DNA from 2 places in the Kocuria sp. GQ42 genome. Region 2 is predicted to be linked to the other one. Evidence: predicted binding sites of a transcription regulator. Region 2 holds the regulator's gene; the other holds the start of a gene.
What was found. Region 2 encodes LexA, which represses DNA repair genes until DNA is damaged. Its sites were predicted from a motif close to TCGAACANNTGTTCGA; they were not measured.
Positions count from the first base shown of each region.

Region 1 (14,464 bases), on a different contig from region 2:
GCGTATCCATTTCGCTGGGCTTGTCCATGCTTCGCCGTTCTCGATCGCAAAAGTGAACGGCCAGGTCGGAGCGGGAACTTCAAGGGAACACTTGTTCCTTTTCCACGCTCCTCCGGGTTAGCGTGTCGTACAGGTGTTCTAGCTTCCAGGGAACAGGGCGCACCAGGGACGGGCGCCGGGCCGAGGGAGAGAGGAGCCGTCGTGGGTTTCCTGACGGAGAGCGTCGACGTGGACTGCGACACGGACGGGGTGCCGGTGGGTGTGCACTGGCGTGGGCGGGACTACCTGGTGGCCCAGGGCCCCGTGCGCTGGTACGAGCGCCGCGCCTGGTGGTCCGAGGACGCGCGGCTGCCCAAGGACCGGGGGATCGGTGCGGTGGACCAGCAGATGTGGCGGGTCCAGGTGCAGCTGAACACCCGCTCCGAGCTGCTGACCCTCGAGCTCGTCCACACCCTCGACACCGGGCGCTGGCGGCTGCTCGCCGCCACGAGCGCCTCGGGGATCCGCGTGGTGCGCTGCGCGTAGGGCCGCCGCGGTGCACCGTCCCGCCGGAGGTGCATAGGATCGTCGGTGGAGACCGCACCGCAGAACGTGAGGGAGCACCCGTGAGACTCGGCACCGTGCGACGCGACGGCACCACCCAGGCCTTCCGGCAGGAGGACGGGCGGACCGTCTACCTCCCCGTCCCCGACGTCGGGGCCCTCCTCGCCGGGGGCGACCTGCGGCTGCCGGGGGAGCCGGGCCCCGCGCCGGCCCCGGAGGACCTGGCGACGCCCGTCCTGCGCCCGGGCAAGATCCTGTGCGCCGGGCTGAACTTCTACGACCACGCGGAGGAGGTCGGCCAGGAGATCCCGCAGCACCCCACGATCTTCGCGAAGTACCCCACCGCGCTCATCGGCCCCACCGACCCCATCGCCATGCCGGAGGAGTCCGAGAAGATCGACTGGGAGGCCGAGCTCACCGTGGTGATCGGCTCGCCCCTGCGCCACGCCACGCCGGACCAGGCACGGGCCGCGATCGCCGGGTACACCATCATGAACGACATCTCGGTGCGGGACTGGCAGGGCCGGACCTCCGAGTGGTTCCAGGGCAAGAACTTCGACCGCACCACCCCGGTGGGCCCCGTGGTGGTCACCCCCGACGAGATCGACCCCGAGGCGGGACTGGCGATCCGCTGCACCGTGGACGGCGTGCGGCACCAGGACTCCGGCACCGACCGGATGATCTTCTCCGCCGTGGAGCTGGTCGAGTACCTCAGCCGGTTCCTGACCCTCGAGCCCGGGGACCTCGTGGCCTGCGGCACTCCCGCCGGCGTGGGCCTGGCCCAGAAGCCCCGCCGGATCTGGTTGCGGGACGGCCAGGAGGTCGTCACCGAGATCGAGGGCATCGGCGAGCTGCGCAACGTCTGCACCCCCGCCGAGGACCTCCGGGCGGCGGCCGGCTGACCCGGCACCCGTCCCCACCCGGTCCCGTCGCCCTTCTCCCGCTGACCTGATCCCGCTGTCCTGATCCCGCTGTCCTGATCCCACTGTCCTGTTCCCGCCTTCGACCGGAGGACCCCATGGCGACGATCGGCTTCCACGCCTCCCACGAGCAGATCCCTCCCGAGCAGCTGCTGCGCGACGTCGGGCACGCCCAGCAGGCCGGCTTCGGCGCCGCCATGTGCTCGGACCACCTCGAGCCGTGGTCGCCGCACCAGGGCCACTCCGGGTTCGCCCTGTCCTGGCTGGGCGCCGCCCTGGCCACCACGGACCTGCCCTTCGGGTTCGTGCACGCCCCGGGCCGGCGCTACCACCCCGTGGTCACCGCCCAGGCCACGGCCACCCTCGCCCGCATGTTCCCCGGCCGGATCTGGACCGCCCTGGGCAGCGGGCAGAAGCTCAACGAGCGGGCCGTCACCCCGGACTGGCCGGCCAAGGAGCACCGGCAGCGGTTCCTCGAGGGCAGCTTCGACGCCGTCCGCCGGCTGCACGCGGGCGAGGAGGTGTCCTGCCGCGAGCCGTTCCACGCCGACCGCGCCCGGGTCTGGGACCCGCCGGAGGTCCTGCCCGCCCTGCGCGTGGCCGCGCTCACCCCGGCGACGGTCCGCCGCTTCGCCCCCCTGGCCGACGGGTTCATCACCGTCCAGCAGCCCCTCGAGGACCTGCGCCGGATGCTCGAGACCTGGCGCGAGGCCGGCGGCACCGGGCGGACCGCGCTGCAGGTGCACCTGAGCTGGGCGCCCTCCCCGGAGCAGGCCCGCGCGATCGCCCTCGACCAGTGGCGCACCAACGTCTTCGACCCCGTGACCATGGCCGAGCTCGCCTCACCCCAGGACTACCTGCGCAAGGCGGTCCAGGAGGACGTGGGGGACGAGCAGATCGCCGGGGCGGTCAACGTCTCCGCCGACCTCGGCCGGCACGCCCAGTGGCTGCACGAGTACGCCGACCTCGGCTTCGACGAGATCTACCTCCACCACGTGGGGCAGGAGCAGGGCCGCTTCCTCGACGCCTTCGGGGGGACGGTGCTGCCCCAGCTGGCGCAGGCCTGATCCGGGGCGGCCCCGGGCGCCGGTCCCGGGAGCGCGGGCTACGGCAGCCGGGACGGGCGCCGCAGCACGGCCGCGCCGGCCAGCTCCGGCTCGAGCGGGACCGGACTGTGCAGCACGGCCGGTCCGCGGTGCAGGTCGCCGCTGGACAGCGGCCGGCAGCGCAGGCCCCCTCGCCCCCGCATGGCGGCGTGCGCGCCCGGAGCCAGGACCCGGTCCATCCAGGCGCAGGGATGGGCCGGGCGCCCGCCCCGCAGCCGCACGAGGGCGCCCCGGGACTCCAGCGCGAACTCCTCGCCCAGCAGCGGGGCCAGGTGGGCGCCCCGGAGGACCACGTTGCGCCGGGTCAGGAGCGGGTCGAAGGGGCCCGTGCCCAGGTCCGCGGCCATGGCCTCGAGCGCCTCGACGGCGAGCAGGGTGACGGCGGCGTCCATGTGCGCGGCCTTGCCGAAGAACCGGTCGCCCACCACGCCCTTGCCGGCCACCAGCTCCACCCGCTCGGCGTCGGTGGTGGGGACGTCCGCCGCGCCGTCCCGGGCGCGGCCGAAGTAGGCGTGCGCCGGGGACACGAGCAGGTGCAGGACCTCCACGTCGTACCGATAGGTCGCCGTCATGCCCCACACCCCTCCGTCGTCGCGGCCGCCGGTCCGGCGCCGCCTCGCTGCCGCCGGACCTCAGCATAGGCAGGGCGGACGACACCGGGGGCGCCGGGCCGCGCCGCCCCGCTCTTCCCTGCACCCGGGGAGCGGCCCGCGATCCTGTCCCCTTTACGGATGCACACCTGGTGTCCCGGGGTGCGCGAGGGCAAGAATGACAACGACGGAGGACAGCCGCGGGGCACCGTGGTCCGGATGGGGGAGGGAGGTCGCGTGTCTGCCAGACGCTCCGCCGGGGGACGGTACCGGCTGGCCGGGCCGGCCGGGTCGGCCGTGGTCGTCCTTGTCGTGGTCCAGCTCCTCCTCCGGGGCGTCATCTCCGTGGCGCAGCTCGCGCTCGGAGCGGCGGCGCTCGTCGTCGTCGCGCTGGTGCTCGGTCAGCGGTTCCTCGTCCCCTGGCTGGCGCGCCGGTCCCCGAACCGGCCGCGCATCACCACGACCCGGGCGTGGACGTGCCCGATGCCCCCGGAGGAGGCCCTCGAGCGGATCCGCACGGCGTTCGAGGACCTCGGCCCGGCGGTCCGCTCCGAGGAGTGCTGCGTGGAGGTGTCGGTGGGCTCGGACGTCACCTTCCGTCGGCGCGGGACGGCCTCCGAGTTCGGGTGGCGGGCCCTGCCCCTGCGGGCCACCTTCCGGGTGGCCCGCCGCGGCGGTGGGTCCGAGGTCTCCGCCGACGTGCGGGACGACCTGGGCTGGTACCCCGAGGCGCCCGGCAGGCTCGTGGAGGACGAGGTCGACCGCCGCAGCGCCTCCCTGATCGAGCGGGCGATCTGCGCCACGGGACGCTGACCGCCGTGCCCGGCGCGGTGCCGGCCGGTCCCCGGAGGCGCCCCGGGCGGGGCGGGGGCCGGAGGGACGGGAAGCCTCAGGCGGAGGTCAGGGAGGCGGCCAGGGCGTCGACGACGGCCCGGGTGATCTCGTCGGTGTCGGCGGTGCCGCCGATGTCGCGGGTGAGGTGGCCGGCGGCGGTGGTGGCCTCGATCGCGGCCTCGACCCGGCGGGCCTCGGTGTGCAGCCCGAAGTGGTCGAGCATCAGGGCGGCGCTGGCGATGGTGCCGATCGGGTTGGCGATGCCCTTCCTGGCGATGTCCGGAGCGGTGCCGTGGACGGGTTCGAACATCGAGGGGAACCGCCGCTCGGGGTTGAGGTTCGCGCTGGCGGCGAGGCCGAGGCTGCCGGCCAGGGCGGAGCCGAGGTCGGAGAGGATGTCGGCGTTGAGGTTGGAGGCCACCACGACCGAGAGCTCTTCGGGGTGCAGGACGAACTTGGCGCTCATCGCGTCCACCAGCACGGACTCGGTCGTCACGTCGGGGTAGTCGGCGGCGACGCGGGCGAAGACCTCGTCCCACAGGACCATGCCGTACTGCTGGGCGTTGGACTTGGTGACGCTGGAGACCTTCTGGACCGTGCGGGTGCGGGCGAGGTCGAAGGCGAAGCGGATGATGCGCTCGCAGCCCTTCTCCGTGAACAGGGAGGACTGCACGGCGACCTCGTTGCCGGGACCCCGGCCGGCGAGGTTGCGCCCGCCGAGTCCGGCGTACTCGCCCTCGCTGTTCTCCCGGACCACGACCCAGTCCAGCTCGGTGTCGTCGGCCTTGCGCAGCGGGGAGACCACTCCGGGGAGGAAGCGCACGGGGCGGATGTTGGCCCACTGGTCGAAGTTCTGGGTGATGTTCAGCCGCAGCCCCCACAGGCTGACGTGGTCGGGGACGTTCTCCCACCCCACGGCGCCGAAAAGAATCGCGTCGAAGTCCTGGAGGGTCTCCAGCCCGTCGGCCGGCATCATGACCCCGTGCTGGGCGTAGTACGCACTGCCCCAGGGGAACTCGGTCCAGTCGAAGGAGAACGCCCCGTTCGACTGGGCGGCCAGCGCGTCCAGGACCGTGCGGCCGGCGGCGACGACCTCCTGGCCGACGCCGTCGGCGGGGATCGAGGCGATCGTGAAGACCTGGTGCTCGGCCATGGGGTGCTCTCCTTCTCGGGTGCTCCGGTCGTGGTGTCCGCAGCGCAGCGCGGCACCGGGTTCCAGTAGAGCGCTCCGAGCAGCGTGAGGTCCAAGACCGGAATCCCATCCCCCGGATAGGGATTCCCTATGACACGATCCGCGGCACGTCCTGCGGCGCCGTCCCCTCCTGCCGGCCCGCCCCCTCGGCCCGGCCCGGCGCCGCCCGCTCCGGTGCCCGGGGGTGGTCCGCGGCGTGCCGGGCCGCGTGCTCGGCGGCGACCGCCAGGAACGCGCGGGCGGCCGGGGTCAGGTGCGCCGGGCGGCTGAGCGCGGCCACGTGCAGCACGGTGACCGGTTCGATCCGCAGCACCCGCAGCCCTGCCTGGCGTGCCAGCGGGGTCCAGGAGGAGGGCAGCACCGCGTGCCCGACCCCTGCCAGCACCAGCGGGAGGACCGAGGTGCGGTGGGCGACCTCGGCGGCGATCTCGACCGGCACCCCGCCGGCCAGGGCGTCGTCGACCAGCCGCCGCATCAGCGAGCCCTGCTGGGAGACGACCACCCGGTGCCCGGCCAGGTCCTCCCGGCGGATGGCGTCCCCGCCACCGAAGGTGTCCGCCTGCGGTGCCACGATCAGCACCAGGGGCTGCTGCCCCAGGTGCATCACCTCGACCTCGGCGGAGCGGAACGGGTGCTCCGAGCCCAGGACGCCGATCTCGGCGCGGCCGGTGCGCACCGCGTCGGCCACCTCCTCGGGGGTGAAGGCCGCGTCCACGCTGACCGTCACGGCCGGGTGGGCCCGCGCGTAGGCGGCGATCATCGACGTGAGCGGTTCGACGCCGGGGGAGGGCATGGCGACCACGTCCAGGCGGCCGCTGCGCACCCCGCGCAGGTCGTCGACGGCGGCCCGGGCGGCCTCCAGGTCCCGGACCACCACCCGGGCCGGGCCCACCAGCTCCTCGCCGGCCTCGCTGAGCACCACCCGCCGCCCGATCCGGTGGAACAGCGGCACCCCCAGTTCCCGCTCGAGGCCCTTGACGGTCTGGGACAGGGAGGGCTGGGCGATGAGCAGCTGCTCCGCGGCCCGGGTGAAGCCGCCGTGGTCCACCACGGCCAGGAAGTACGTGAGCTGCCGGACGTCCATCGTCGTCTCCTCCTGCGTCCGTGCGGCGGGGCGTACGGGCCCGACCGCCCCGTCCTGCCGTGGGGCCGCGTCCGTGCGGCCCCGACCCGCCCCGGGGGTGCGGACCCCTCGGTCCTGCCCGTGGGTGCAGGAAACAACATGCCACAGAAGTGCGGCCTCCCCCGTCCTGGAACCAGGGCGTCCCCGTGCGCGGCGCCCCTGCGGGCCGTGGGCGGATCGTGTCCCGCCCGGCTCGGCGTCGTCCCGGGCCCGCGTGCGCCGCGACGGACGCCCAGGAGCCGGGATTCTCGCGGCCTCGGCAGTTTGCAATTGACTTAAGATTCGAACACGTATTCGAATGGGGGCGTGAGCTTTCCGCACCTGCACGTCGCCACCGCCTTCAGCGCCCACTTCGGGGTCAGCCGGCCTGCCGTCCTGGCGGCCGCCGCCGCGGCGGACGGCGCGGACGCGCTCGCCTGCACCGACCGGGACGGGCTCTACGGCGCGATCAAGCACCTGGGCGCGTGCCGGGAGCACGGCATCGACCCGGTCCTGGGGGTCGACCTCGCCCTGCTGGACCCCGGCCGCGAGCGCGCCCTCGGCCGCGTGGTGGTCCTGGCGGCCGGTGGCACCGCCGGTGCGGGCTACGCCGCCCTGTGCCGGCTCGTCTCCACCGCCCACGCCGCAGCGGGCCCGCCCGGGGTGACCGCCGCCGAGATCGCGGCCTCCGCACACTCGCCCCGGCACGGGGAGCCGGTCCTGACCGTCCTGCTCGGGCCCGCCTCCGACGTCGGGCAGGAGCTCGCGGCCCGCCGCTACCGCACCGGGCGCGCCGCCCTGGCCCGCTGGCGGGCCCTGCTCCCCGCACCGGCGCTCGCCGTGGAGGTGGTCTCGCACCTCGCCGCCCCCGGCACGGCGTGCAGCACCTCCCACGCGGCCCGGATGCTGCGCGCCGCCCTCGAGGCGGGGCTGACCCCTGTGCTGACCAACGCGGTGCGCTACGCCACCCCCGCCGAGGCCGCCACCGCCGACGTCCTCGACGCCGCCCGCGCCCTCACCCCGCTCGAGACCCTCGGGGCGCGCGCCGGCCACGCCCCCGGCGGCAGGGGCGCCGGACGGACCGGGACGTCCCGGCGGACGGCGGCGCCGGAGCCGCTGCAGCCCAACGGCCAGGGCTGGCTCAAGTCCGCCCGGCAGATGCGCGCGCTCGCCGCGGAGATCGCCCGGGCCGCGGACCTCGGCGTCGCCGGGACCTCGGCCCTGCTGGCGGGCACCCAGCGGGTGGCCGACCGGTGCCGGCTGGACCCGGTGGCCGACTGCGGCTGGGGGCGGCCGGTGGTGCCCGAGGCCTCCGTGCTGGGCCTGGACCGGCCGGCGCCCGCGGAGCTGCGGGCCCGGTGCGAGACGGGACTGGGCCGCCGCTACCCGGGCCGCCGCGCGAGGCGGGCCGTGCGGGACCGGCTGGAGCAGGAGCTGGGGGTGATCGAGGACCTCGGCTTCGCCTCCTACTTCCTCACCGTGGCCGAGGTCTCCGCGATGATCGGGCAGATGGGGGTCCGCCACGCCGCCCGCGGCTCGGGGGTGTCCTCGCTCGTCAACTATCTGCTCGACGTCTCCCAGGTGGACCCGCTCGAGCACGAGCTGCTCTTCGAGCGCTTCCTCTCCAACGACCGTTCGACCCTCCCGGACATCGACATCGACGTCGAGTCGGCCGAGCGCCACCGCGTCTACCGGCGGATCTTCGAGCGCTTCGGCCCCGAACGGGTGAGTCTCATGAGCATGCAGAACGCCTACCGGGCCCGCGGCGCCGTCCGGGACGCCGGGCTGGCGCTCGGCATCGACCCCGAGACCGTGGACGGTGCCGCCAAGCAGCTGTGGCACCTGCCGGCCTCGGCGCTGCGGGAGACCATCGCCCGCCAGCCGGAGCTGCGGGACTTCGCCGAGCAGGTGGCCCAGGAGAAGCAGCTCGACCTCCTCGTGGACCTCACCGAGCGCCTGGACCGGCTGCCCCGGCACATCTCCATGCACCCGTGCGGGGTGATCCTGGGGGACCTGAGCCTCCTGGACCGCACGCCGGTGCAGTCCAGCGGGACGGGGATGCCCATGAGCCAGTTCGACAAGCACGACATGGACCCCATGGGCATGCTCAAGCTCGACATCCTCGGCGTGCGGATGCAGTCGGCGCTCGCCCACGCCGTCGACGAGGTGGCCCGCACCCACCCGGACCGGCCCCGCCTGGACCTCGAGGCGATCCCCGTGGACGACGGGAGGACGTTCGAGCTCATCCGCTCGACCCACACCCTGGGGTGCTTCCAGATCGAGTCCCCGGGCCAGCGCGAGCTCATCGGCAAGATGGCGCCCACGAGCTTCCGCGACCTCATCGTGGACATCTCCCTGTTCCGTCCCGGGCCCATGCACTCGGACATGGTGCGCCCCTACCTGGAGCACCGCCACGGCTGGTCCGCGCCCGTCTCGATCCACCCGTCCCTCGACCCGATCCTCGCCGAGACCCACGGCGTGACCGTCTTCCACGAGCAGGTCCTGCGCATCCTCGACACCTTCACCGGGTGCGGTCTCGCCCGGGCCGACGAGCTGCGCCGCCGGCTGGGCTCCGAGCGCCAGCTCGAGGTGGAGGAGTTCTTCCGCGAGCGGGCCCGGGCGCGGGACTACCCCCTGGACGTGGTGGACCGGGTCTGGGAGACCCTGGCGGCGTTCGGCTCGTTCGGCTTCTGCAAGGCCCACGGAGCGGCGTTCGCGGTGCCCACCTACCAGTCCGCGTGGCTGAAGGCCCACCACCCGGAGGCGTTCCTCGCGGGGCTGTGGGAGCACGATCCCGGGATGTACCCCAAGCGCCTGCTCGTGGGGGAGGCGCGGCGGATGGGCATCCCCGTCCTGCCCGTGGACGTCAACCGCTCCGACGAGCACTACCGCGTGGAACGGCTCGACGACGACCCCGCCCGCCTGGGCGTGCGCCTGGCCCTCACCGGGATCCACGGGGTCTCCCGGGCCGAGGTCCGCCGGATCGTGGCGGGGCAGCCCTACGCCTCGCTCGCCGAGCTGCGGCAGCGGGCCCGTCCGGCCCGGCGCACCCTCGAGCGCCTCGCCGCCGTGGGGGCCTTCGACGGCCTGCTGCGCCGCTCCGGCGGTCCCGCTTCCCGCGCCGACCTGGTGCACGCCCTGCGGATCCGGGCGGACAGCGGCCGGCCCGCCCGGCCGGACGGGGAGGTCGAGGGGCAGCTGGCCCTTCCGCTCGGGGACCTCGAGCTGCGCGCCCTGCCCGCGGAGCGCCCCGAGCCCACCCTGGCGGAGAAGGTCCGCACCGAGCTGGACCTGCTCGCGGTGGACGTCTCGGCGCACCTGCTGGAGAGCTGGGCGCCCCTGCTCGGCGAGCTCGGGGTCACGCCCGCGGAGCGGCTGCTGGAGCTGCGCAACCGGTCCGAGGTGCTCGTGGCGGGGGTGCGGGTCTCGACCATGACCCCGCCCATGCGCAGCGGCCGGCGGGTGGTCTTCGTCAGTCTCGACGACGGCACGGGCGCGGTGGACTGCGCCTTCTTCTCCGACGCCCAGACCCGCTCGGGGCAGCACCTGTTCGGCACGCGGATGCTGCTGGTGCGGGGCCGGACGCGGCGCACCGGGCCCCGGGGGATCAGCATCAGCGCCGAGCAGGCCTGGGACCTGGCCGACCCCGGAACCCCGGCCGCAGTGCGCGCCGCGGCCCCGCCGATCCTCCGGGGATCAGGGGCAGGATGAGCCGGGAAACCGCCCGGATCCAGGGGTTTCACTCTCGGTGAAGCCATTGGCCAGCGAACTGATTGCCAGTATGGTTACTAATAACAGCGGACGAGCTGCACCCCGCCTCCCCGGGCGGAGATCGTCCGCGGCGAGCCCCCCGTCCAGGGGAGCCCGTTGCCTCGCAGAATAGAGAAGGAGTTCTCATGGCTACGTACGACGTGAACGCACTGCTGTCCGCCACCGCCTACGGGTCGGACGGCGACAAGATCGGCAAGGTCGAGCAGGTCTTCCTGGACGACAACACCGAAGAGGTCACCTTCGTGACCGTCAACACCGGTCTGTTCGGCACCAAGGAGAGCTTCGTCCCCGCCGACGGCGCCCAGCAGGACGGCGACCGCCTCGTCCTTCCCTACACCAAGGACGTCGTCAAGGACGCCCCGAACGTGGACGCGGACCAGCACCTCTCCCCGGCCGAGGAGGAGGAGATCTACCGTTACTACAAGATGAACTACTCCGGCAACGACGCCGACGACCGCGACCGCACCGACCGTGACCGCACCGCCGGCGTTGCCGGCACCGCTGGCGCCGCCGGGACCGCCGGCGCCGCAGGTCTCGCCGACCGCGACGACCGCTACGCCGCGGACACCGACCGCAACGCCGTCCCGGCCACCGACACCGCCGGCACCGCCGGGGTCACCGGTACCGCCGGCTACGCCGAGACCGACCGTGACCGTGACCGCACCGCCGGGCTCACCGACACCGACCGTGACCGTGACCGCACCGCTGGGATCGCCGACGTCGACCGTGACCGTGACCGCACCGCCGGGCTCACCGACACCGACCGCGACCGCACCGACCGTGTCGACAACGGCGTGGTCCGCCACGAGGAGCAGCTGCACGTCGGCAAGGAGCGTCAGGAGACCGGCCGCGCCCGTCTGCGCAAGTACGTGGTCACGGAGAACGAGACCGTGGACGTGCCCCTCGAGCGCGAAGAGGTCCGTGTCGAGCGCACCCCGCTGAGCGGCACCGAGGCCACCGCCGGCACCATCGGCGAGGAGGACGTCGACGTGACCCTCCACGAGGAGCGCCCCGTCGTCGCCAAGGAGACCGTGGGCGTCGAGAAGGTCGGCCTCGAGAAGGACACCGTCCGCGACACCGAGCGCGTCGACGCCGAGGTCCGCAAGGAGCAGGTCGAGGTCGAGACCGACGCCGAGCGCGGCACCGGCCTGACCGACGACGATCGCCGCGACCGCATCTGATCGCACCCGATCGACTCCGGGGCCCCCGTCACCGTTCCGGTGACGGGGGCCCCGTCGTCGTGCCGGACGCTGTTCACCCCGCTGCCCGCCGGGCCCGCGTGCCGGGCACGGCCGCGTAGTAGACCAGGCCCAGCGCGACCACCGCCGCGGCCGCCACGTACATCCCCCGGTAGCCGAGCGCGGGGACCAGAGCCCCCATGAGCATCGGGCCCAGCGCCACACCCACGTCCATGCACAGGAAGTAGGTCGACGTGGACAGCCCCACGCGGGTGAGCGGGGCCGAGCGGACCGCGGCGGCCTGGGCCGCCGAGAGCACCGCCCCGTAGCCCACGCCCAGCACCGTGCCCGAGGCGAGCACGAGGAACGGCGAGTCCGCGGCCGCGAGCAGCAGCAGCGCCACCACGAAGAGCAGCAGCGACGGGTACAGCACCGCGTTGTCCCCGCGCCGGTCCTGCAGCCGGCCCGCGAACGGGCGGCTCACCAGGACGGTGACGGCGTAGGCCACGAAGTACGCGCCCGCGGGGCCCACGAGGTCCGCCTGCACGGCGAACGGGTTGAGGAAGGACAGGACCGCCGAGTACCCCACGCCCACGAAGAGCATGAGCGCCGAGACGGGCAGGGCCCGCGCTTCCACGAACTGCCCCACGGAGAAGGAGCGCAGCCCCGCCCGCTGCTCGGCGGAGAGACTGAGCTCGGGGACCCGGGTGACGGCTCCCACGGCGAGGCCCAGCAGGGCGACCGCCGTGCACACCCCGAAGAGCGTGTCGTAGCCCACCGCCGTGGACAGGCTCAGTCCCGCCAGGGGACCCAGCGCGGCGGCCAGGGTGGTGGAGAGCATGAAGTACCCGGTGCCCTCGCCCCGCCGGTGCGCGGGGATGAGGGCCTGGACGGACGCGGGCAGCACGGTGGTGGCCATGCCGAAGCCCACGCCGTTGAGCACCCGCACCACCAGCAGGCCCCAGAAGCCGGTATCGAGCAGGTAGGCGGCGGCGCACAGTGCCAGCAGCACGAGCGCGGCGAGCAGCACGCGCCGGCGCCCGAGCAGCTCCATGTACTTGCCGGTGAGCAGCCGCGCCAGGACCGCCCCGACGATGAACGCGCTCGTGGCCACCCCGGCCAGCGCCTCGTCCGTGCCGAAGCGCTCCATGGCGTAGAGCGCCATGACGGTCATCAGCAGGTAGAAGTTCATGGAGATGAGGAACTGGCCCGCCCACATCAGCACGAAGCCGGCGGTCCACAGCCGGTGCGGCGGGGGAGAGGGCACCTCCCCTCCCGGTGCGGGCGGGTCGGGCGGTCCGGGAACGTCTGCGGGCATCGGGTGGCCTCACCTCCGCCGGCCATCATCTCACCGCCGCGGCCCCCACCGGCCGACAGGTACCATCGATGCAGTGCGCGCCGCCCGCCGGTGCCGCTGCCACGCGCCCCCCGTACCGGTGCGTGCCGATCCCGACCCGAGGAGCACCTTCCCCATGACCACCGTGCCCGAGCACCAGCCCGAGTCCGCCCCCCTCACGATCACCGTCGACGGCGAGCAGCGCACGGTGGGGACCGGGACGTCCGCCGCGGACCTGTACCGCGAGGACCGCTCCGTGGTGGTGGCCCGGGTCAACGGCGTGCTCAAGGACCTCGCCACCGGGCTGGCCGACGGGGACGCCGTGGAGCGGGTGCTGATCTCCGATCCGGAGGGCCTCGAGGTGCTCCGCCACTCCGCCGCCCACGTCATGGCCCAGGCCGTGCAGCAGCTGCACGAGGACGCCAAGCTCGGCATCGGCCCGTACATCACCGACGGCTTCTACTTCGACTTCGACGTCGAGCAGGCGTTCACGCCCGAGGACCTCAAGACCATCGAGAAGCGGATGCAGCGGATCGTGAACTCCACCCAGTCCTTCCGCCGCCGTGCGGTGAGCGAGGAGGAGGCCCGGGCCGAGATGGCGGACGAGCCGTACAAGCTCGAGCTCATCGCCCTGTCCCAGGGCCCCGGCTCCGGCGCGGACGTGGACGCCGCCGCGGAGGGCGCCTCCGTGGAGGTCGCCGCCGGCGAGCTGACGATCTACGACAACGTGGACCGCAAGACCGGGGAGACGGTCTGGAAGGACCTGTGCCGCGGCCCGCACCTGCCGGACACCAAGCTGATCGGCAACGGCTACGCCCTGATGCGCTCGGCCGCCGCCTACTGGCGCGGCTCCGAGAAGAACAAGCAGCTCCAGCGCATCTACGGCACCGCGTGGCCGTCCAAGGAGGACCTCACCGCGTACAAGAACCGCCTCGCCGAGGCGGAGCGGCGCGACCACCGCCGGCTCGGCTCGGAGATGGACCTGTTCTCCTTCCCCGACGAGCTCGGCTCCGGCCTTCCGGTGTTCCACCCCCGGGGCGGGATCATCCGCAAGACCATGGAGGACTACTCCCGGGAGCGCCACACGGAGGCCGGCTACGAGTTCGTCTACACCCCGCACATCACCAAGGGCCACCTCTACGAGGTCTCCGGCCACCTCGACTGGTACCGCGAGGGCATGTTCCCCGCGATGCACGTGGACGAGGAGCGGGACCCGCAGACCGGGGAGCTGACCAAGCAGGGCCAGGACTACTACCTGAAGCCCATGAACTGCCCGATGCACAACCTCATCTTCCGCTCCCGGGGCCGCTCCTACCGGGAGCTGCCGCTGCGCCTGTTCGAGTTCGGGCAGGTCTACCGGTACGAGAAGTCCGGCGTGGTGCACGGCCTGACCCGGGTGCGGGGCATGACCCAGGACGACGCCCACATCTACTGCACCCGGGAGCAGATGAAGGCGGAGCTGACCACCACGCTCGGCTTCGTGCTGGACCTGCTCAAGGACTACGGGCTGGACGACTTCTACCTCGAGCTCTCCACGAAGGACCCCGAGAAGTTCGTGGGCTCGGACGAGCTCTGGGAGGAGGCCACGAACACCCTCGCCGAGGTCGCGGCCGAGTCCGGGCTGGACTTGGTCCCGGACGCCGGCGGCGCCGCGTTCTACGGCCCGAAGATCTCGGTGCAGGCCAAGGACGCGATCGGGCGGACCTGGCAGATGTCCACCATCCAGCTCGACTTCAACCTGCCGGAGCGCTTCGACCTCGAGTACCAGGCCGCCGACGGCACCCGGCAGCGGCCCGTGATGATCCACCGTGCCCTGTTCGGCTCCGTGGAGCGGTTCATGGGGGTGCTGGTGGAGCACTACGCCGGGGCGTTCCCGGCGTGGCTGGCCCCCG
Region 1 is NZ_JCAXEN010000001.1:761,033-775,496, forward strand. It holds gene AC6CH6_RS03580 (DUF6504 family protein) at 202-525, shown strand; gene AC6CH6_RS03585 (fumarylacetoacetate hydrolase family protein) at 606-1,445, shown strand; gene AC6CH6_RS03590 (TIGR03885 family FMN-dependent LLM class oxidoreductase) at 1,562-2,530, shown strand; gene AC6CH6_RS03595 (MOSC domain-containing protein) at 2,569-3,141, opposite strand; gene AC6CH6_RS03600 (hypothetical protein) at 3,397-3,972, shown strand; gene AC6CH6_RS03605 (tartrate dehydrogenase) at 4,049-5,146, opposite strand; gene AC6CH6_RS03610 (LysR family transcriptional regulator) at 5,274-6,269, opposite strand; gene AC6CH6_RS03615 (DNA polymerase III subunit alpha) at 6,615-9,998, shown strand; gene AC6CH6_RS03620 (PRC and DUF2382 domain-containing protein) at 10,184-11,239, shown strand; gene AC6CH6_RS03625 (MFS transporter) at 11,313-12,503, opposite strand; gene thrS (threonine--tRNA ligase) at 12,709-14,464, shown strand, end outside.
Region 1: a site for LexA is predicted at 6,591-6,606, ahead of AC6CH6_RS03615 (DNA polymerase III subunit alpha). Genes of this name have one in related genera too.

Region 2 (14,464 bases):
TCCCCAGCAGGATAGTGCCGGCGGGGCCGGGACGGTCCGGGCGGCGGACAGCGGTGTGGCAGAGTTGGGCCATGACTTCCGAGAACACCTTCCGCTTCGACGACGACGCCGCACGGTCCGGCCAGGAGATCCCGCAGGAGACGGTCAGCGCCGTCGACGAGCAGATGCGCGACATCGCGGAGGTCCCCGCCATCGAGGTCATCACGACCGCGGCCGTGCACCTCATGAGCGCCGCCGCCGTGAAGTGCGGTCTCGCCGCCGGCGAGGACGCGGAGGAGCTCAAGGACCTCGACGAGGCGCGCAAGCTCATCACCGCGCTGGCCGGCTTCGTCACCGCCGCGGCCCCGGAGATCGGCTCGCAGCACGCCGCTCCGCTGCGCGACGGTCTGCGCACCCTGCAGCTCGCGTTCCGGGAGGCCTCGCGCTACCCGGACGCCCCCGGCCAGGGACCCGGCGAGCGGTTCACGGGTCCCGTCACCTGAGGACCGTCACCACGAGTGCGCGGGCTGATCCGGGTTCCCCGGGTCAGCCCGCCGTCGTGAGACGCAGCTGCATCGAGTCCACGTCCTCCGCGAGGGCCGGCTCGACGCTCAGCCGGGCCTGGAAGCGGGCGACGACGTCGTCCAGCTGCGCCCGGTCGAGCCCGGCGCGCAGGGACAGCACCACGGCCAGCTCGGGGCCCGCCCCGCCGCCCCGGACGACCGCCTCGTCCGCGGCGCGAACGGCCACCCCGTCGCCGGGGGCCGTCCCCACGCCGAGCACCCCGGGCAGGTCCTCGGCGCAGCGCCGCACGGCCGCCTCGACCGCCGCGCTGCGGTAGGAGGGCGTCCAGGTCCTGCCCTGGGCCAGCGCCCAGAGGGCCGGGCGGCGCACGACGAACGGGAGCGCCGCGCCCGGGTCGAGCACCAGCAGCTGGGTGCCGTCCTTGACCGCGGCCACGGCCGCCCGGCGGACGTCCGTGGCCACCGGCCGCGCTTGGGCGTGCCAGCCCGCGAGCGCCGCGGTGGACGTGAAGACCGGCAGCACCTGCCGGCCGTCCGCCGCCCGCAGGGACACGAGCGCCATGTCGGCCTCCTTGTCGGCCACCAGACCGGCCTCGGTCACGGTCGAGGCCGAGACCTCGGCCACGACGGGCACGAACACCCGGGTCCCGGCCAGCGCGGCGACCACCGCGGCCTCGTCCCCCCTCCCCGCGCGCAGGTCCTCGAGGGCCTGCAGCACGGCCGGGGCGGCGGCGCCGTCGTCGTCGGGGAAGCGGTGGGTGTGGCTGGTGCCCTCCCCCAGGTCGCGCCCGGCCCAGGCCTGGCCGCCGGTGTCCGCCGTGCCGCCCGCGCCCGCGAGCTGGGCGGCGATGTGCCCCGGGAGGGGCCGCTCCGTCACCGCGCTCCCGGCCGGCCCGCCACGTCGAGGGCCTCCTCGAGGGTGAAGCGGCCAGCGTAGAGGGCCTTGCCCACGATCGCGCCCTCGACGCCGGAGGGCACCAGGGTGCGCAGGGCGGCGAGGTCCTCGAGCGAGGAGATCCCCCCGGAGGCGACCACGGGCTTGTCGGTGCGGGTCGCGACCTCCTGCAGCAGCTCCAGGTTGGGGCCCTTGAGGGTGCCGTCCTTGGTGACGTCGGTGACCACGTAGCGGGCGCACCCGTGCTCCTCGAGGCGGTCCAGGACCTCCCAGAGGTCCCCGCCCTCCTCGGTCCAGCCGCGGGCGGCGAGGACGGTGCCCCGCACGTCGAGGCCCACCGCGATGACGTCGCCGTGCTCGGCGATGACCTTCTGCGTCCACTCGGGGTTCTCCAGGGCCGCCGTGCCCAGGTTGATCCGCGCGGGGTCCAGGGACAGCGCCCGCTCCAGCGAGGCGTCGTCGCGGATGCCGCCGGACATCTCGACCTTCAGCTCCAGCTCGGCGGCCACGCGGCGGAGGACGTCGATGTTGTCGCCGCGGCCGAAGGCGGCGTCGAGGTCCACGAGGTGGATCCACTCGGCGCCGGCCTCCTGCCACGCGAGGGCGGCCTCGAGCGGGTCGCCGTAGCCGGTCTCGGAGCCGGCCTCGCCCTGGACCAGGCGCACGGCCTGGCCGTCCGCGACGTCGACGGCGGGCAGCAGCTGGAGGCGGGGGGTCTCGCTCAGGGACATGGGTTCTCTTCTCTCGGTGCTCGGGTGCTCGGGTGCGGGTGTGCGGGCGTTCGGGGTGGGCCCGGGCTCAGCGGCCCTGGAACCAGGCGTACCAGCCGTAGCCGACCAGGGCCGCCGCGACGGCGGCCAGGAGGACGACTGTCCACAGCGGCTTGCGCTGCTGGTGGAACGAGATGGCGCCGCCGGCGACGAACGCCCCGAGCACCATGACGACGACGGCCGCGCTCACGCGGCGCCGTCCTGGCTCTCCAGGGTCGGCCGGCCGGCCAGGGTGTCCCCGCCGAGGGGGTCGCCGGCCTTGAGGTGGTCGAGGCGTCCCGTGCGCGGCAGGGTGCCGAGCCAGTTGCGCAGCAGCTGGATGCCGGCCTCGGAGGACTTCTCGGGGTGGAACTGCGTGGCGCACAGGGCCCCGTTCTCCACGGCGGCGATGAAGCGCCCGCCGTGGTCGGACCAGGTGACCTGCGGCGGCCGCATTTTCTGGATGCTCTGCGGGAAGTCCCACTCCTGCACCCCGTAGGAGTGCACGAAGTAGAAGCGCTGGTCCTCGATGCCCCGGAACAGGACGCTGCCCTCGGGCGGCTGGACCGTGTTCCAGCCCATGTGCGGGACGACGTCGGCCTTCAGCCGTTCGACGACGCCGGGCCACTCGCCCATGCCCTCGGTCTGCCGGCCGTGCTCCACCCCGGAGTCGAAGAGGACCTGCAGGCCCACGCAGATGCCCAGCACGGGCCGTCCTCCGGCGAGGCGGCGGCCGATCAGGCGCAGCCCGTCCACGGAGCGCAGACCGTCCATGACGGCGGCGAACGCGCCCACGCCGGGGACCACGAGGCCGTCGGCGTCGAGCACCGCCTCGGGGTCGGCGCTGAGCACCACGTCCGCGCCGGCGGCCTCGAGGGCGCGCACGGCCGAGCGCACGTTGCCGGCGCCGTAGTCGAGGACCGTGACGGTGGGCCGGGCGGCGCCGTCGGTCGCGGTGGTGCCGTCGGTGCTCACAGGGCCCCCTTCGTGGACGGGATGCCGCGGACCCGGGGATCGTGCTCCACGGCCTGGCGCAGCGCGCGGGCCAGGGCCTTGAACTGGGCCTCGGCGATGTGGTGCGGGTCCCGGCCGGCCAGCAGGGTGACGTGCAGGCAGATCCCGGCGTGGTAGGCCAGGGACTCGAAGACGTGCTGGACCATGGAGCCGGTGAAGTGCCCGCCGATGAGGTGGTACTGCTGGCCCTCCGGCTCGCCGGTGTGCACCACGTAGGGCCGGCCGGAGATGTCGACCACGGCGTTGGCCAGGGCCTCGTCCAGCGGGACGGTGGCCTCGCCGAAGCGGCGGATCCCGGCCTTCTCGCCCAGCGCCTGACGCAGGGCGTCCCCGAGGACGATCGCGGTGTCCTCGACCGTGTGGTGGACGTCGATGTGGGTGTCCCCGGTCGCCCGGATCCGCATGTCGATCAGGGAGTGCTTCGACAGCGCGGTGAGCATGTGGTCGTAGAAGGGCACCGAGGTGTCGATGTCGTTCTCGCCGGTGCCGTCGAGGTCGATCTCGACGGACACCGTGGACTCGCTCGTGCGCCGCTCCAGGGCGGCGCGGCGGGGCGCACGGGTGCCGGTGGTGGTCTGGTCGCTCATTCGGTGGGAACTCCTCGCGGGCGCGGCACGGCCGTCGGTGGGCCGCGGGTGGTCCGGGCCGGGACGCGCGGCGGCGCCCGGGCCCGGTGGTGGTGGTCTGCCTCCATGCTATCCGGGTCGGCAGGACCCGGCCCCGGGGCTCTCAGCCGCCGGAGACGATCCGCGCCATGCTGGTCAGGAACGCGGTGGTCTCCTCCTCGGTGCCGGCGGTGACGCGCAGGTGGCCGGGGATCCCGACGTCCCGCACGAGCACCCCTTCCTCGAGCAGCTCCCCCCACACGGCCCGGGAGTCCTCCATGCCGCCGAAGAACACGAAGTTCGAGTCCGACTCGGCCGGCTCCAGCCCGATCCGCTTGAGCTCGTCGACGATCCGGTCGCGCTGGACCTTGATGTCCTCCACGTTGGCCAGCAGCGACTCCGAGTGGCGCAGGGCCGCCAGGGCCGTGGCCTGAGTGACGGCGGAGAGGTGGTACGGCAGCCGGACCAGGCGCACGGCGTCGGCGACCTCCGGCGCCGCCGCGAAGTAGCCGAGGCGGGCTCCGGCGAGCGCGAACGCCTTGCTCATGGTGCGGGAGACGATCAGCCGGGGCCGGCCCTCGAGCAGCGTGAGCGCGGTGGGGGTGCCGCCGTGGGAGAACTCCGCGTACGCCTCGTCGACCACCACGACCGTGCGGAACTCCTCCCCCGCCTCGTACACGGCGGTGACCACGTCCGAGCCCAGCGCGGTGCCGGTCGGGTTGTTGGGCGAGCAGAGGAAGACCACGTCGGGGCGGTGCCGGCGCACCTGCTCGGCCGCGGACTCCGCGGACAGGCCGAAGTCCGCCGCCCGCTGCCCGGCGACGAAGCCGGTGTGCGTGCCGGAGGCCAGCAGCGGGTACATCGAGTAGGTGGGGACGAAGCTGAGCAGAGTGCGGCCGGGGCCGCCGAAGGCCTGCAGGATCTGCTGCAGGATCTCGTTGGACCCGTTGGCCGCCCACAGGTTCCCGGGCCCGAGCCCGTGGCCGAGGTACGCGGCGAGCTCCTCGCGCAGGGCGGTGAACTCGCGGTCCGGGTACCGGTTGAGGGTCCAGGCCGCCTCGGTGACCTCCCGGACGATCGCCGCGTGCACGTCCGCCGGCACCGGATGGGTGTTCTCGTTGGTGTTGAGCGCCACGGCGACGTCGAGCTGCGGGGCGCCGTACGGCGTCTTGCCGCGCAGGTCGTCGCGGAGCGGGAGGGCGTTGAGTCGGTCCAGGTTCTGCGTCACCCGGACAGTTTAGTGCTCCGCCCGGCGCGTGCAGATCGGGGCGTGCAGAGCGGGGCGTGCTGATAGGGCGGGCGGCTCAGGCGGCCGGGACCTCGAGGAGCTGGCCGGCCACGAGCACGGAGCTGTCCAGGTCGTTGAGCTCCACGATCTCGTCCATGACCTCCCGCGGGTCCCGGTCCGGGTCGGCCGCCACGGCGAGCTCCCACAGGCTCTGCCCGGGGAACACGGTGGTCTGCTCGGTCCCGGAGCCCGGGACGGGTGCGCTCGTGGCCGTGGCCGTCGAGGGGACGAGGAAGATCACGGCGAGCACCACCAGGGCGGCGGAGCCGGCCAGGACGGGCAGCCCCAGGAACACCAGGCGGCCGCGGCGGGTCAGGGTCAGCGGGGTGCGGGACGCGGAGCGGGCGGGACGGGCCCGCCGGAGCGCACGGCCGAGCCCCCGGGCGGATCCTGCGGACTCGCGGCGGCGGGTGACGACGGCGGTGAGGGTGGCACTGGCACTCATGACATGAACTCCTTGACGTTCCCGCACGGAGCGGGCGATCTCGAACACCGGTCCGGTCGACGACCCTCGCGGGCCTCCATTCGATCGAACATACTTTCGAATACCGATGACCCATGTCTAGCACGTGTCTGCGAATGCTGTCGACAGCGGGTCGTACATATGTTTGAACACACACGGCGTGTCGCCTAGGCTGAGGACAGGTTCGGGCCCCCGGCCGGCGCGCGCTGCGGACCCCCTGCGCCTGCCGACCGGGACCTATCGAACCACCCGGGTCCGACATCGGAACCGGGACCGCGCAGACCGGCTGCGGCACCTGCAGCCGGACGGGAAAGGACGACGCTCCCATGGCCCAGCCCCCCACCCCCGAGGAGCCCCGCGCCCGGGGCGCCCGCCCCGGGGCGCGCTCGCGCAGCCGCGGGCTCACCGTGCGCCAGCGCACCATCCTCGAGGCCATCCAGCGCTCCATCGCCGAGCACGGCTATCCGCCGTCCATGCGGGAGATCGGGGACCTCGTGGGCCTGGCCTCGCTCTCCAGCGTCACCCACCAGCTCGCCCAGCTCGAGAAGCTGGGCTATCTGCGCCGGGACCCCAAGCGCCCGCGGGCCATGGAGGTGCTCACTCCCCTGCAGCTGCGCGGGACCGCCGGGGCGGAGTCCGCCGAGCCGTCGCAGGAGGCCCCGGCGGCACCGGCGGGCCGGACCGCTCGTCCGGCCGCCCAGAACGCCGTGGCCGAGCTGTCCACCTCGGCGGACGTGACGATGGTCCCCCTGGTGGGCCACATCGCCGCCGGCGGGCCGATCACGGCCGAGCAGTCCGTGGAGGACGTCCTCGCTCTGCCCCGCCAGCTGGTCGGGCACGGCGAGCTGTTCATGCTGCGCGTCAAGGGCGACTCGATGATCGACGCCGCGATCTGCGACGGCGACTGGGTGGTGGTGCGCCGGCAGAGCGCCGCCGACAACGGGGACATCGTGGCCGCCCTGCTCGACGACGAGGCCACGGTCAAGACCTTCCGCCAGCGGGACGGCCACACATGGCTGCTGCCGCAGAACACGCGCTACGAGCCGATCCTCGGCGACCACGCCACCGTGATGGGCAAGGTCGTCTCGGTGCTGCGCAGCCTCTGAGCCGCCGCACGCCCCCGGCACCCGGGCCCTCCGCCGCCGGCGGGGGGCCCGTTGCCGTCCGGGCCGGCCGCCGTCCGCACACCCTGCTGTCCGGACCCCGTGCGGGGCCGGCGCGGTCCGGGCAGACCCCGGGCGTCCGCCGGACGTGCTCAGCCCACGGAGAGCCGCTGCAGGGCGCCGAGCACCACCTGGCGGTCCGTGGTGGTCCACAGCGGCGGCAGGGACCCGCGGAGGAAGCCGCCGTAGCGGGCGGTCGCGATCCGGGAGTCCAGGATCGCCACGACGCCCCGGTCCCCGCCCGCGCGGATGAGCCGCCCGGCCCCCTGGGCGAGCCGCACGGCCGCGTGCGTCGCGGACACGGACATGAACCCGTTGCCGCCGGCCCGTTCCGCGGCGCGGCTGCGGGCGCTCGCCAGCGGGTCGTCCGGGCGCGGGAAGGGAATCCGGTCGATCATCACGAGCCGGCACGAGGCCCCCGGGACGTCGACGCCCTGCCACAGGCTCATCGTGCCGAACAGGCTCGTGGACGGGTCGTCGGTGAACTCCTGGACGAGCCCCGCGAGCGAGGACTCCCCCTGGCACAGGATCGGCAGCTCCGTGCGCCCGCGCAGCGCCTCGGCCGCCTCCTCCGCCGCCCGGCGGGAGGAGAAGAGCCCGAGGGCCCCACCCCTGGAGGCCTCCAGCAGGGCCAGCATCTCGTCCAGCTGGGCCTCCGTGAGCCGGCGGCCGGGCTTCTCCAGGTGCTTGGCGAGGTAGAGGATGCCCTGCTTCGGGTAGTCGAACGGGCTGCCGACGTCCACGCCCTCCCAGCGCGGGGCGCCCTCGCCCCGCAGGCCGAGGGCGCCGGCGGCGGAGTCGAAGGACGAGCCGACGGACAGGGTGGCGGAGGTGAGGACCACGGTGCGCCCGTCGAAGAGCCCCTCCCGCAGGGTGCCGGCCACGCTGAGCGGGGCCACGTGCAGGGTCGCCGGGTCGGTGTCCTCCGCGGGCACGTAGCCGCGGCCCGGCTCCCAGCCGCCCTGCCGCGAGATCCACAGCACCTCGCGGTGCTCCTCGGCGGCGAGGATCCGCTCGGCCAGGTCGAGGACGTCGCTCACCCGGGAGCGGGCCATCTGCCGGCCGGCGTCCCCGTCCTTCTCCCCGGGACCGGCCTTGGACTCGGTCATCACGGTGCGGGCGGCGTCCCGGATCTGGGCCACGGCCGCCGCCTGGGCGTCCCCGAGGCCTCGGTGCAGCAGCTCGGCGGGGGCACCCATCAGGGCGGCCTCGAGGTTGGCGGCCCCGGCGGTGAGCGAGTCGGGGCTCGCGGAGGTGTGCTTGCGCGCGGACGCGGCGGCCGAGCGGACCATCGCCGCGGAGAGCTGTCCGGTGACGGCGCCCGTCACCCGGTCCTGGAGCTCGTGGGCCTCGTCGATGACCACGACGTCGTGCTCGGGCAGCACCGTGATGCCCTCGAACGCGTTGATCGCGAGCAGGGCGTGGTTGGTGATGACGATGTCGGCCTCACCGGCCCGCTGCTTGGCGAGCTCCGCGAAGCAGTCCTCGACCAGGGGACAGCTGCGGCCCAGGCACTCCTTCGCCGTGACCGACACCTGGCGCCAGGCGCGGTCGCTGACCCCGGGGAGCACCTCGTCCCGGTCACCGGTCCCGGTCTCGCGGGCCCACTCGCGCAGGCGCTGGACCTCCTGGCCCAGCCGCCCGGGGTTCTCGGCGGCCTCGGGCTGCGGCGGGCCGGGGTGCGGGGCGGCGTCGGGCAGCGCGAAGAGCGCGCCGGGCTCGTCGTCGGACGGGTAGCCGCCCTCGATCTTGTGCAGGCACGCATAGTTGCTGCGGCCCTTGAGCAGGGCCACGTCCACGTCCCGCTCGAGCTCTCCCTCGAGGGCGGCCAGCAGGCGCGGCACGTCCCGGCCGACGATCTGCGACTGCAGCGCGAGCGTCGCGGTGGCCACGACCACCGGCTTGTCCGCGCGCTGGGCGTGCTCCACGAGCGGGGCCAGGTACGCGAGGGACTTGCCGGTGCCGGTCCCCGCCTGGACCAGCAGGTGCCGGCCCCGGTCGAGGGCCTCGGCCACCTTGGCGGTCATCAGCCGCTGCCCGTCCCGGACCTGCCCGCCCATCGCGGTCACGGCGGTGTCCAGCAGGGCCAGGGAGTCCTTGGCCCCGGGCAGGGTCTCCGGGCGCACGCCCGTGACGTCGTGCCCGGATTCGTCCACGAATGCGGCGGCCACGCGCTCAGGCGCTCTCGGCGCCGAAGCCGGGAGCGCGCTCGGGGGCGAACTCCGCGAGCTCGGCCGCGAGGTCCTCGCGGACCTTCACGAGCAGGTGGGTGCCCTCGGGCAGGTGCTCGGTGCGCAGGATCTCCGCGTCCCAGTCGTGCAGCCGGCTGACCACGTCGCCGCGCTGGTAGGGGACGAGCAGGTCCAGCACCGTCTCGGGCCGCGGGATGGACTCGCTGATCCGCTGCCGGAGCTCCTCGATGCCCTCCCCGGTGCGGGCCGAGACCACCACCACGTTGCGCTCGCGCTGCTTGATCCGCTCGACCACGAACGGGTCGGCGGCGTCCACCTTGTTCAGGGCGATGATCTCGGGGATGTTCTGCGCGTCGATGTCCGTGAAGACCTGGCGCACCGCGCGGATCTGGCCCTCCGGGTCCGGGTGGGAGGCGTCCACCACGTGCAGGATGAGGTCGGAGTCGGCGACCTCCTCCAGGGTGGAGCGGAACGCCTCGACGAGCTGCGTGGGCAGCGAGCGGACGAAGCCGACCGTGTCCGAGAGCGTGTAGCCGATGCCGTCCGGTGTCTGCGCGCGGCGGACCGTGGGGTCCAGGGTGGCGAACAGGGCGTTCTCCACGAGCACGCCCGCGTCCGTGAGCCGGTTCAGCAGCGAGGACTTGCCCGCGTTGGTGTAGCCGGCGATCGCCACCGAGGGCACGGAGTGGCGGCGGCGGTTGAGCCGCTTGGTCTCGCGCGCCGGCTTCATCGCGGCGATCTCGCGCCGCAGCTTGGCCATGCGGGTGCGGATGCGCCGGCGGTCCAGCTCGATCTTGGTCTCACCGGGGCCGCGGGAGCCGATGCCCTCACCGGCGGCGGCGCGACCGCCGGCCTGGCGGGACAGGGACTCGCCCCAGCCGCGCAGGCGCGGGAGCAGGTACTCGAGCTGGGCGAGCTCGACCTGGGCCTTGCCCTCCTTGGACTTGGCGTGCTGGGCGAAGATGTCGAGGATCAGACCCGTGCGGTCGATGACCTTGACCTTCACGACGTCCTCCAGCCCGCGCCGCTGGGAGGGGGCGAGCTCGGAGTCGACGACGACGGTGTCCGCGCCGGTCGCGGCGACGATGTCCCGCAGCTCCTTGGCCTTGCCCGAGCCCAGGTACGTGGCCGGGTCCGGCTTGAGCCGGCGCTGGACGATGCCGTCCAGCACCTCGGAGCCTGCGGTCTCGGCGAGCGCGGCCAGTTCGCGCAGGGAGTTCTCGGCCTCCGCGAGCGTGCCCTCCGTCCACAGTCCGGCCAGCACCACGCGCTCCAGGCGCAGCTGGCGGTACTCGAGCTCGGTGACGTCCTCGAGCTCGGTGGACAGGCCCGCGACGCGGCGCAGGGCGCGGCGCTCCTCGAGGTCCTGCTGGTCGCCGTCGTGGACGGTGTGCCCGTCTTCGGCGTCGGCCAGCTCTCGGGCCCGGCCGGAGAACCGGCCCGGCGCGGTGGGGTCGTCCTCGGGGGCGGTGTCCTGCCCGGCGGCCTGCTCCCGGGCCCGGGCCCGGGACAGCACGCGCTCGACGACGTCCTCCAGGTCCTGCCGGCTCAGGCCGTTCTCGGGCTCCGCGGCGTCGCGGGGCTCGGCAGGGGTTTCACGGGGGTGGGTCATGGTTCCTTTCGGACGGGATGCTGATCAGTACATTCTAGTGGCGGAGCCGGACATCCCGGCGTCCCGTCGGGGTCCGCGCCGGTTCCCGGTGCGTGCGCGGCGGGCGCTGTCGGTAGCATGGGGCGCTATGGCACCGCCTCCCGACTCCCCCGATCCCGTGGCCGGCCCGGCGACCCCCAACCCGGGGACCGAGCACTACTTCTCCGAGGACCCCTCGGTCCCCGAGGTGCGGCGGTCCGTGGCCGTGCGGCTGCGGGGGCGGGAGGTCTCGCTGCAGACCTCCAACGGGGTGTTCAGCCCGCGGGGTCTCGACAAGGGAACGTCCGTGCTGCTGGAAAATGTTCCCGACCCCGCCGGGGCGGAGCTCCTGGACATCGGCTGCGGGTGGGGTCCGATCGCGCTGAGCCTGGCCGGGTCCGCCCCGGGGGCCCGGGTCACGGCCGTGGACGTCAACGAGCGCTCCCTGGGGCTCACCCGGGACAACGCGGCGGCCCTGGGCCTGACCGGTGTGGAGGCGCTGCTGCCGGAGCAGGTGCCCGCGGAGCGGCGCTTCGACACCATCTGGTCCAATCCGCCCATCCGGATCGGCAAACAGCAGCTGCACGAGCTGCTGCTCCAGTGGCTGCCGCGGCTGGCCGAGGGCGGCACCGCGTGGCTGGTGGTGCAGAAGAACCTCGGGGCGGACTCGCTGCAGAAGTGGCTCGGCACCGCGCTGGGCGGCGGCTTCCGGGTCTCCCGGCACACGACCGACAAGGGGTTCCGGGTCCTGCTCGTCGAACGGCGGGACTGAGCGACCGGCACCGGGCCGGGTCCCACCCCACGAACCTCAGGCCTCAGGCCTCAGGCCTCAGACGAAGGTGCCCTCGGCCACCAGCACGGCCGGTCCGGCCAGCACCACGTGCTCGGCGCCGTCGGGCGCGGGGACGAACGTCACGGAGACGATCCCGCCGGGCACCTGCACCAGCCACTGGTCCGGGGCCGTGGCGCCGCCCCAGAAGCGGGTCGCGGCCGCCGCGGCGCACGCGCCCGTCCCGCAGGACTGCGTCTCGCCCACGCCGCGCTCGTGCACGCGCATCCGCACCCGGCCCACGCCGTCGTCGTCGCCGTCGGCGGGGACCACGAACTCGACGTTGGTCCCGTCCACGGGCTCCGGGCGCACGACGGGGGCAGTGTGCAGCCCGAGCTGGTCGAGCTTCTCCCCCTCCGCGAGCGCCACGACGGTGTGCGGGTTGCCCATGCCGATCGACAGCGCGGGGCGGGGCACCTGCAGCCCCTCGGCGGTCACGACGGCGTCCGAGCCGCGGGACCGGGCCGCGTCCCCGTCGAGGAAGGTCCACGGCCCCATGTCCACGGCGTAGCCGGAGTCGGTGCGGGCCACGGTCTTCACCCCGGCGCGGGTGCCGATGCGCAGCACGTCCCCCTCGGGGACCGCGGCGAGGCCCCGCTGGAGCAGGTAGTGGACGAAGACCCGGACCCCGTTGCCGCACATCTCGGCGACGGAGCCGTCGTTGTTGCGGTAGTCCATGAACCACTCGGCGTCCGGCGCCGCCTCGAGGACGGCCCGCCCCTCGGGGATCGCCTCGGAGCGCACGGCGCGGATCAGCCCGTCCCCCCCGATGCCGCGGTGGCGGTCGCACACCAGGGTCACCAGCTCGGCGTCCAGGGCCAGCTCCGCGTGCGGGTCGGTCAGCAGCACGAAGTCGTTGCCCGTGCCGTGGCCCTTAGCGAAGTCGCGGCCCCGGAGCTCCCCCCAGGGGCCGGCGTCGGCGCCGGGGGCGGTGTCCGGGGCGGGGCGGGTGTCCTCGTGCTGGGCGGTGGGGCTCTGGGCGGAAGTCACCCGGCCATGATACGCGGACCCGGCCGCCGGCCCGCGGCCGGGTCCGCGGTTCAGCCCTCGGCCGCGACCCGTTCGACGACGTCCACGGCGCGCTCCGCGAGGCCGGGCGCGGCCGGGTCGAGCCAGTGCACCCGGGGGTCCGCACGGAACCAGGTCCGCTGGCGGCGGGCGAAGCGGCGGGTGGCCACCACGGTGGCCTCGACCGCCTCCGCCACGGTGACGCGGCCGTCCACCACGTCCAGGAACTGGCCGTAGCCCAGGGCCCGGGAGGCCGTGCGCCCCTCGCGCAGCCCGCGGGCCGCCAGGGCGCGCACCTCGGTCTCCAGGCCGGCCTCGACCATGGCCCCGACCCGGCGGGCGAGCCGGTCGTGCAGCGCGGCACGCTCGAGGTCCAGGCCGATCTGCACGGTGGGCTCCACGTGCTCGCGGCGGGGCATGAAGGACGTGAACGGGCGGCCGGTGAGCTCCCACACCTCCAGGGCGCGCACCAGCCGCCGCTCGTCCTGCAGCCGGGCGGCGGACGCCGGGTCCACCTGGCGCAGCCGCTCCCGCAGGGCGCCGGGGCCCCGGGCCGCGAGCTCGTCCTCGATCCGGGCCCGCACCGCGGGGTCGGTGCCGGGCAGCTCGAGCACGTCCAGGGCCGCGCGCACGTAGAGCCCCGAGCCGCCCACCAGGACGGGGACCCGGCCGCGGGCGCGGATCTGCGCGAATCGGGTCCGGGCGTCGCGCTGGAAGTCCGCGACCGAGGCCTCCTCGGTGACGTCGAGGACGTCGAGGAGGTGGTGGGGCACCCCGCGCCGCTCCTCCGCGGTCGCCTTGGCGGTGCCGATGTCCATCCCGCGGTAGAACTGCATGGAGTCGGCATTGACGACCTCCCCGCCCAGCCGCAGGGCGAGCTCGACGCCCAGGGCGGTCTTGCCGGTGCCCGTGGGCCCGACGACGGCGAGAACCGGCAGGTCCGTGCGGGTCACCGGACCGGGAGGCCCGGCATGCCCAGGCTCACGGGCCCGGGCCCGGCGGCGCCCGGGGCGGCGGGGACCCCGCAGGACGCGGCCTGGCGGCGGTCCCAGGCATCCCCGGCCCGCGAGCGCCGCAGCGCGTAGTCCCGCGGGGACCGGGGGTCGGCGACGAGGTGGTAGGCGGCGGCGCCGGTGACGACGACCGTCACGAAGTCGCCGGGCCGCGGGACCTCGGCGCCCTCCGGGACGGAGAAGTGGACGAGCCGCTGGTCCCGCGCGCGGCCCGAGAGCCGGTGGGTCTGCTCGGACTTCTTGCCGGCCTCCGCGGTGACGAGCAGCTCGACCTGCCGGCCGACCACCGCCCGGTTCTCCTCCGCGGCGATCCGGTCCTGCAGGGCCACGAGCCGCTCGAAGCGCTCCTGCACCACGGCCTTCGGCACCTGGTCCGCCATCTCCCCCGCGGGGGTGCCGGGCCGGACGGAGTACTGGAACGTGTACGCCGAGGAGAAGCGGGAGGCCGCCACGACGTCGAGGGTGGCCTGGAAGTCCTCCTCGGTCTCCCCCGGGAAGCCCACGATGATGTCCGTGGTGATCGCGGCCTCGGGGATGCGCTCGCGGACCGTGTCCAGGATCCCGAGGAACCGCTTCGAGCGGTAGGAGCGGCGCATCTCCTTGAGGATCCGGTCGGAACCGGACTGCAGGGGCATGTGCAGCTGCGGCATGACGTTGGGGGTCTCCGCCATGGCGTCGATGACGTCGTCGGTGAACGCGGCCGGGTGCGGGCTGGTGAAGCGCACGCGCTCCAGTCCCTCGATCCGCCCGCACGCCCGGAGCAGCTTGGCGAACGCCCCGCGGTCCCCGAACTCCACGCCGTAGGAGTTCACGTTCTGCCCCAGGAGCGTGACCTCGACCGCCCCGTCGTCGACGAGGGCCTGCACCTCGGCGAGGACCTCCCCGGGCCGCCGGTCCTTCTCCTTGCCGCGCAGGGACGGGACGATGCAGAACGTGCAGGTGTTGTTGCAGCCCACGGAGATCGAGACCCACCCCGAGTACGCGCTGTCCCGCTTGGTGGGCAGCGTCGAGGGGAACACCTCGAGGGCGTCGAGGATCTCCAGCTGCGCCTCGGCGTTGTGCCGAGAGCGCTCCAGCAGGGTGGGCAGGGAGCCGATGTTGTGGGTGCCGAA
Region 2 is NZ_JCAXEN010000002.1:494,764-509,227, reverse strand. It holds gene AC6CH6_RS07790 (DUF1844 domain-containing protein) at 72-482, shown strand; gene AC6CH6_RS07785 (SseB family protein) at 526-1,380, opposite strand; gene priA (bifunctional 1-(5-phosphoribosyl)-5-((5-phosphoribosylamino)methylideneamino)imidazole-4-carboxamide isomerase/phosphoribosylanthranilate isomerase PriA) at 1,377-2,129, opposite strand; gene AC6CH6_RS07775 (CG2302 family histidine operon protein) at 2,197-2,358, opposite strand; gene hisH (imidazole glycerol phosphate synthase subunit HisH) at 2,355-3,122, opposite strand; gene hisB (imidazoleglycerol-phosphate dehydratase HisB) at 3,119-3,748, opposite strand; gene AC6CH6_RS07760 (histidinol-phosphate transaminase) at 3,891-4,994, opposite strand; gene AC6CH6_RS07755 (LysM peptidoglycan-binding domain-containing protein) at 5,071-5,499, opposite strand; gene lexA (transcriptional repressor LexA) at 5,844-6,623, shown strand; gene AC6CH6_RS07745 (ATP-dependent DNA helicase) at 6,773-8,851, opposite strand; gene hflX (GTPase HflX) at 8,856-10,484, opposite strand; gene AC6CH6_RS07735 (class I SAM-dependent methyltransferase) at 10,612-11,274, shown strand; gene dapF (diaminopimelate epimerase) at 11,332-12,321, opposite strand; gene miaA (tRNA (adenosine(37)-N6)-dimethylallyltransferase MiaA) at 12,372-13,292, opposite strand; gene miaB (tRNA (N6-isopentenyl adenosine(37)-C2)-methylthiotransferase MiaB) at 13,289-14,464, opposite strand, start outside.